Thermogutta terrifontis: one gene and its partner. The protein of the gene in region 1 interacts with the protein of each later gene in a pairwise test. Links are inferred from orthologs where the notes say so. Each region holds a gene or a part of one and is shown in the gene's direction. Other genes may lie near its edges.

Region 1 (4,199 bases):
ATGCACGCCGGAAGGCAAAATCTCCCGTTACCTTTACGGGGTAGAATATCCTGCTCAAAATATTCGCCTGGCCCTTTTAGAAGCGAGCGAAGGTAAAATCGGCACGACCACCGACCGTATCCTCATGTTCTGCTTTCATTATGACCCCGCCCGGGGAACCTACACCCTGGCAGCCTACCGCCTGATGCAGTTAGGAGGTGTTCTCACGGTCTGTGTCCTGGGGACGGTTTTGGCGGTGTGGTGGTGGCGGGAACGAACACAGCGCAATCCAGGCAATAGTGCCCCCGAAACACATGGAGTCAATGTAACTTCACAGGCTGACGATTCTTGGGCCGAACAATAAAAACTTTCAGAGCAATTTCCTATCATGAGTGTTCGGTTCGGTTGTCCTGGTCAGATTGAACGAGTATGGATCCCTCACAAATAACCAATCATTTGACAGGCAACTCAATCGCGGGAGTTCTACCGCTGGTACAAAGCGGAAGCTTCTGGCTACCACCCGCCGGGTCCACAACGGCATCGGCCGTGGACTGGCTGTTCTATTTTTTGTTCTATGTGGCTGCGTTTTTCTTTCTGTTGATTGTCACCTTGATGACGCTTTTTGTCCTTAAATATCGTGCGCGTCCTGACCGGGATGCGCCCGAACCCTCCCCCAGCCACAATACCTGGCTCGAGCTGACCTGGTCTGTTATTCCCACAATGATCATCATATTCATTTTCGCGGTTGGGTTTGCTGGATACATGGAGATGCGGACACCGCCAGCGAATGCCTATGAAATCCGCGTGACGGGCCAGAAATGGAAGTGGTTTTTTACCTATCCAACAGGATATGTTGATGAGAATCTCCACGTGCCTGTGGATCGTCCCATCCGCCTTGTGATGACCAGTCGCGATGTCATCCACAGTCTCTATATTCCGGCCTTTCGACTCAAGATGGACCTCGTGCCCGGGCGATACACATCCACCTGGTTTCAAGCGATCCAGCCCGGCGAGTACGATCTTTTATGCGCCGAGTACTGTGGAGACAATCATTCTTCGATGCTTGCCAAGGTTATCGTGCATCGGCCCGGTGAGTTTGAAAAATGGCTGGAAGAGGCCTCTAACTTCATGAAAAACCTCTCACCGGTGGAGGCTGGGCAGATCCTCTATCAGCGTCAGGGTTGTGCCCAGTGTCATTCGATCGACGGCTCCGCAAAGGTGGGACCTACCTTTCTGGGACTTTTCGAAAGCCAGGTCAAGCTCGCGGATGGCACTACCGTAACGGCCGACGAGAACTATCTGCGCGAGTCCATCCTGGTGCCGGATGCCAAAGTTGTGGCAGGATTTCGACCGCAGATGCCCCCGTACCAGGGGCTCCTCGATGAGGACAAAATTGCTGCCCTTATTGAGTTTATTAAATCGCTAAAATCGGAACAGTCGGCTGGAGGACATAACTGATGGTTACCGAAGTTACGGAACCCAGGCCGGTGGCCCGCTCGACGCCGCCCGACTATCTTCACGACGGGCGTGGGATCTGGTCGTGGCTTTTCACCCTCGATCATAAGCGGATCGGGGTCATGTATCTTGTGGGCATTTTGACCTCGTTACTTCTGGGGGGAGTTTTCGCACTCCTCATTCGCACTCACCTGGCCATCCCGGCACTGGTTCACCAGCCTGGTCAAGCAACGTCTACCGCCGGGAGTGCCGCCGTGGTTGTGGGGCCGAGTCAGCCGGTTCCGGCCAATACTTCCACCGGGCAGGATGCCGCGGCCCAAATGGTGGCTGAATCCGAAGCGGCTACTGCTGCCAGCACCGTCCAGCCGACACCCCCGCGCTATCTTCTAACGCCAAAGGAATACAATCGCGCGTTTACTCTTCATGGCGCGATTATGATATTCCTGGTCATTATCCCGGGGATTCCTGCCGCCCTGGGTAACTTCGTGTTGCCGCTCATGCTGGGAGCCAAAGACGTGGCGTTTCCGCGTCTCAACTTGATGAGTTTTCATTTATGGCTAATTGGTCTCGTGTTTTTCCTGGTCGTGCTGTTCACGGGAGGACTGGACACGGGATGGACTTTTTATACTCCCTATAGCACGACTACCGATACCCGCGTCACAACGGCAGTGGTAGGCGCGTTTATTCTGGGATTCAGCTCTATATTTACCGGGATTAACTTTATCGCCACCGTTCATTTCCTGCGTCCGCGGGGCATGAGCTGGTTCCGGATGCCGCTCTTTGTCTGGTCCCTCTACGCCACGGCAATTATTCAGGTCCTCGCCACACCGGTGCTGGGCATCACGCTGCTGCTGATTGCTTTAGAGAAGAATCTCGGGCTGGGTATTTTTGACCCCAAGCTGGGTGGGGACCCGGTGCTCTTCCAGCACTTTTTCTGGTTTTACTCTCACCCGGCGGTCTATATCATGATTTTGCCCGGAATGGGCATTATCAGTGAACTGATTTCCACCTTCAGCCGCAAGCATATATTCGGATATCGCTTCATTGCCTTTTCCAGCGTGGCCATCGCCATCCTCGGTTTTCTCGTCTGGGGACATCACATGTTTACCAGCGGGCAATCGCGGCTGGCCAGCATGATCTTCAGTGCGCTTACTTTCAGCGTGTCCATTCCTTCCGCGATTAAAGTCTTCAATTGGTTGGCGACCATGTATAAAGGGCGGATCTCGCTGCAAACACCGATGTGCTATGCCCTTGCGTTCATTCTTCTGTTCGGTATTGGTGGCCTGACAGGTCTGTTCCTTGGCGCCCTGGCCACCGATGTCCACCTCCACGACACCTACTTCGTGGTGGCACACTTTCACTATGTGATGTTTGGCGGGACGCTTGTCGCCTTCCTCGGTGGCCTTCACTACTGGTGGCCGAAGATGACGGGCAAAATGTACAACGATACCCTCGGCCGTTTGGGAGCGCTTTTGATATTCCTCGGTCTCAATCTGACATTCTTCCCGCAATTTGTCTTGGGTAGCCGAGGGATGCCGCGTCGGTACTTCGATTATTCCAGTTTGCTTGATCGGCATCCCGAATTTGCGGGTCTCAATCTGATGTCTACCGCGGGGGCATATCTGACGGCCATTGGGCTGATCGTGGCGGCCGTCTGTCTGCTGGGTTCTTTATGGTGGGGTAGGAAGGCACCGCCCAATCCTTGGGGGTCGGCTTCCCTGGAGTGGCGATGCCCTTCCCCTCCCCCCAAAGAGAATTTCCTCAGTCCTCCCGTCATAACGCCGGCTTTCGATCCGTACGACCTCGATCAGGTGGTGTACGATCCGGAAACACAGGGTTACTGGGTGCGCCAGACCGCAATCACGTGAGGCGAAAAGAGGATGCGCACTGCAATATGACTTTCATGGTTGCGAGTATTGAGAATTCCGGTTTTTCTAAACGTTAGTTCTCCGTTTTTGCGGCGATGACGATGGCAACACACTCCGTTGAAGTTCCGGAACAACATCACCCAACTGGGGAACACGATCACCATGCAGGTGAGCATCCTGCATACCTGGCCCATCATTTCGACTCCATGGCCCAACAGTTTGCGGCCGGCAAACTGGGGATGTGGATCTTCCTGGTGACGGAAATCCTCTTTTTTGGCGGACTCTTTTGCGCGTACGCCGTCTATCGCGCGAATCATCCGGAAGTTTTTGTCTACGCCCACCACTTTCTGGACAAAAACCTCGGCGCGCTGAACACCGCGATCCTCATTTTTAGCAGTTTCACAATGGCCTGGGCGGTGCGAGCCGCGCAACTGGGACAGCAACAAACATTGCGGCTGTGCTTGATAACGACGCTCCTCTGCGCGGGCGCGTTTCTCGGGGTGAAATATGTCGAGTATCGCCAGAAATGGGAGCACGGCCTCCTCTGGGCAGGCTGGTACCATCCCCACGTCACCAATGCTGAGCACCACGGGGATGCTGCTCCGAAACCCTCCTCACCGGCGACCGCGCCAACTGCTGTCCAAGCCACAACATCAGGACAAACACCCGAGCCCACCACGGCGGCAACGGCGGGTGAACACTCCGAATACCCCGGTGAGCCGCGTCTGGCCGGTGTCTTCTTCAGCATTTATTTCTGCATGACAGGCCTTCACGCCCTGCACGTCGTCGGAGGCATGATCGCCATCACGTGGCTTCTCATCCGCGCCTTTCAGGGGGTGTTTGGTCCGGAATACTACGGGCCGGTGGACTACGTCGGCCTTTACTGGCACCTTGTTG
Region 2 (4,008 bases), 1.2 Mb from region 1 along the record:
GACTTACCCCCGTTTGCCGGACTCGCCGAGAACGGTGTGACCGGAATTAACCCCGAGGATACCGTGGCAAGGTTTCAAACGGCTGACGGCAAAAGCCGCGTCCAGCCCTTTAATCGGGTGTTCATTTACAGCCCACGTTTCGCTTCGGTCCGCCAGGTGGTGGGCCTGCGGGCGGATGAACAGGCAGAAAAAGTGATGGGGGTTTCCACCCCGACCCACATGGCTCGTATCGAAGAAGTCCAATCCGTGGGAATGGGAACGCAAAACTACCAGGCCCGGGCAGAGGTGCAACGTCGCGGTCTGGCGATCTTCCAGAGTGGCCAGCGCGATGGAGCCGTCTCTCAGGCACTGGGACCGCGTGGCTTCTCCGACGCTTTCAAGCCTTACGAGAATTTCAGCTTGATCGTCAAAGGCCAGATGGTGGCCGACGAAATGCCCACACTGGCCCAGAGTGTCCAGGCCGCCGTCGCTTGGACCGCCGATTCCCAGGTCCAGGTGGTGGTGGACGGCCGTGCCGCGTCTGAGGAAGTCGGCGTGAGCCGGGTGCACAGCCTCTATCGGGTGCAGAGCCGTTATGGCGAAAGCAAACTGCGACTGGTCAAAGTCGCATCGACGGCAACCGCGCTCCCTGGCGAGACGGTTGATTTCACGCTCCGATTCGACAACGTGGGCACAGTCCCGATTACAGACCTCCTCATCATCGACAATCTCTCCACGCGATTGGAGTACGTCGATGGATCGTCGCAGGCGAGCAAGGCGGTGGAATTCTCCGTCCAGCCCAACGAGGCAGGTTCGTTGACCCTCCAGTGGCGTTTGACCGAACCACTGCCACCCGGAGAAGGCGGCATCATTCGGTTCCAGTGCCGGGTGAGATAGTCCACCCGCTTCTCCCGAACACCTTCCCGCACAGAAACTTGAGACTGTCAGCCACGCGAGACAGCTGACCGCCACTCCTAGCGATGCCAATGAGTTGGCCCGTCGCATCGTTTTTTTTCCAACACTGATCGACACTCACCCGCTCCGAATAGGGTAACGCAAGCCGACCTATCCCGAGCTTTTATAAACGCCTGGGAGACGTCACGCCGCTAATGTGTCGCAAGGGCAACTCATAAATCGCCCCTACGTCCAAATAGAAATTGCCACACGGGGAGCGTAGTGAGCCAAGCTGCGTGGTGGTAACATACAGAGTTTGCATGTCAACCGGGTTTTCCCTTTTGGTGGATAGAGGCACGGCTTATGCTCGACTCCTGGATCGCCCACCGTATGCGTCAGTTTGATGCGTCCGGGATTCGTAAGGTTTTTGAACTGGGCGCTCGTTTGAAGAATCCTATCAATCTCTCAATTGGACAGCCCGACTTCGATGTCCCCGAGACGGTCAAGCAGGCTGCGATTGAAGCCATTCGAACGGGAAAAAACGGGTATTCGGTAACCCAGGGGATCGAACCCCTGCGGGAGAAGTTGCAGGAGCTCATCGCTCGGCGCTATGGACATCCGGACCGCGAGGTGTTCGTGACAAGTGGGACCAGCGGTGGTCTGGTGCTGGCCATCCTATCGCTGGTGAACCCAGGCGAAGAGGTCATCATCTTTGACCCGTATTTTGTTATGTACGAGGCGCTCATCCACATCGCGGGAGGAGTGCCTGTGGTGGTGGACACATATCCGGATTTTCGGATCGACGTCAGCCGAGTAGAAGCCGCTCTATCCCCGCGGACAAAAATGGTTATCGTGAATAGTCCGGCCAATCCAACCGGCGTTGTGGCAAGCGAGCAAGAGCTTCGAGATCTCGCCGATTTGACGCAGAGGCGTGGGATCGTGCTCTTGAGTGACGAGATTTATCGCGATTTCTGCTATGACCAGCCGTTCGTTTCCCCCGCCCAGTTCAATCCCTCCACGATCGTCGTGGAAGGGTTCAGTAAAAGCCACGGAATGCCGGGGTGGCGGGTAGGAGTCGCGCATGGGCCAAGCGCGATCATCCAGCAAATGCTCAAGCTCCAGCAGTACAGCTTCGTCTGTGCGCCGCAACCATTTCAGTGGGCGGCTTTAACGGCTTTGGATGTGGATATGTCGGCCTATTTTGCCGCCTATCGGCGAAAGCGCGATCTGGTCGTTGAGGGGCTCCGCGACCTCTATGAACTGGTTACACCTCGCGGGGCCTTCTATGCCTTTCCAAAAGCGCCCCGGGGAACTGCTACAGAATTCGTCATGGAAGCAATAGAAAAACACCACCTGCTGATCATCCCCGGTAAAGTGTTCAGCCGGCGTGATACCCACTTCCGCATTTCCTATGCCGCACCAGATGAGGTCATTGAGCGCGGCATTGAGGTCCTGCGTCGAATGGTCAGGCAGGTTTAAACCGTCAAGAGAGGATAGCCTTCGTTACGCCAGACAGCGGCCCACCAGTTAAAAAGCGGCGACCAACCTGACGGCGTTCTCAGGCCGTCTTCTGCCTTGCCACGGGATGTCCCAGAAGTGGCTTCCGCCCCTCCACGACGTCGACGTCCACAATGTAGCGGTAGCCGGGCGGCTGATCGGGAAGAGAGTACAAGGCATCCAGCATGATGCCTTCGACGATCGAGCGTAAACCGCGGGCGCCGGTACCCTTCTCGTAGGCTTTCTTGGCAATGAGCTGGAGGGCTTCGTCGGTGAACTCCAGCTCGGCGTTCTCCATGGCGAAAAGCTCCTGATACTGCTTGACGAGGGCGTTTTTCGGTTCGGTCAGCACCCGGACCATGGCCGGAACATCCAGCGGACGAAGAGCCGTCACCACCGGTAGCCGACCGATGAATTCCGGAATCATTCCGAACTCCACCAGGTCTTCGCTTGTTACGTGTGACAGGAGATATTCGCGCCGGAGCTCGTCTTCCGACAATCCCCCCTGCTGGCCCGGGACTCCGGAGGCAAATCCGATGGATCGTTTCCCCAGCCGGCGGGCGATGATTTCTTCCAGCCCTACAAATGTGCCACCGCAGATGAAAAGAATATTTGTCGTATCGACCTGGATGTACTGCTGTTCGGGATGCTTGCGGCCGCCTTGCGGGGGCACATTGGAGATCGTCCCTTCCAGCATCTTGAGCAGGGCCTGCTGCACTCCCTCCCCTGACACGTCACGCGTGATTGAAAGGTTGTGGCTGGTTTTGCGGATTTTGTCGATTTCGTCGATGTATACGATTCCCCGCTGAGCCGCCTCAATGTCAAAATCTGCCGCGTGAAGCAACTTGAGGAGCAAATTTTCCACGTCCTCTCCCACATAACCTGCTTCGGTAAGCGTCGTCGCGTCCCCGATGGCGAAGGGAACATCGAGGAGCTTGGCCAGCGTTTGCGCGAGGAGTGTTTTCCCTGATCCCGTCGGACCGATGAGGAGAATGTTGGACTTATCAATCATTACGTCCGACGTCCCGCGATGCATCAGTCGGCGGTAGTGCGTGTACACCGCCACCGCAAGGACTTTTTTCGCTTCCTCCTGCCCAACGACAAACTCATCGAGCTTGGCCACGATTTCGCGCGGTGTGGGGACCCGGGCAAAAAGAGGCCGCGCTGTCCCGGTGCGGCGCCGCTCCTGCTCCAGGATCGACTGGCAAAGATCGATACAGTCGCCACAGATGTAGACATCACCGGGCCCCTCCACGAGGGGGCCGACGTCCCGATAGCTTTTGCGGCAAAAGGAACAGAACGCGCTCTTTTTGCTCGCACTGGCATTTCGTCGACCCGAGGTGAAGTCCCGTCCTGTTGGCATGCTCATGATCCCCGGTGATTACGGCAATTCTTATGGACTCCAGACCCGACCTCGCACCACTCGCGACAGGACACCGCTCCTCCGATTGTTCTGTGCCGGGCCCAACGCTCCAGGTGTCCCCCTGACATTCATTGGTCATCGGCTATCCGGTCGCCAAATCGGGTACGCAAGGCGGACAATGGATGTTATTTGACTAATCAGAACGTCGGGCACTCCCCGAAAATATTCACACACTTAATGTTGATCTCATCCCCCCTATGAGCAGGGTGACCAAT

What was found. The genes of interacting proteins can lie anywhere in the genome.
Region 2: the proteins of THTE_RS11340 (region 1) and THTE_RS06990 interact in binary tests that used the Escherichia coli proteins (3 or more experiments, as listed by UniProt). The link is inferred for Thermogutta terrifontis from one-to-one orthologs.

What each region holds. Positions count from the first base shown.
Region 1 is NZ_CP018477.1:3,044,694-3,048,892, forward strand. Bases 870-3,869 are described here. They hold THTE_RS11340 (cytochrome c oxidase subunit I), read left to right. Parts: upstream 870-1,436; coding sequence 1,437-3,302; downstream 3,303-3,869. Other genes in these bases: coxB (cytochrome c oxidase subunit II), read left to right, coding at 870-1,437; THTE_RS11345 (cytochrome c oxidase subunit 3 family protein), read left to right, coding at 3,404-3,869. In the rest of the region: THTE_RS11330 (SCO family protein), read left to right, coding at 1-343; more of coxB, read left to right, coding at 409-869; more of THTE_RS11345, read left to right, coding at 3,870-4,199. UniProt on the Escherichia coli protein: Cytochrome bo(3) ubiquinol oxidase is the terminal enzyme in the aerobic respiratory chain of E.coli that predominates when cells are grown at high aeration.
Region 2 is NZ_CP018477.1:1,852,344-1,856,351, reverse strand. What follows is about bases 486-3,294. They hold THTE_RS06990 (pyridoxal phosphate-dependent aminotransferase), read left to right. Parts: upstream 486-1,236; coding sequence 1,237-2,352; downstream 2,353-3,294. Other genes in these bases: clpX (ATP-dependent Clp protease ATP-binding subunit ClpX), read right to left, coding at 2,432-3,294; THTE_RS06995 (DUF11 domain-containing protein), read left to right, coding at 486-876. Outside these bases: more of THTE_RS06995, read left to right, coding at 1-485; more of clpX, read right to left, coding at 3,295-3,733. UniProt on the Escherichia coli protein: Shows aminotransferase activity with methionine and histidine as substrates, and to a lesser extent also with phenylalanine.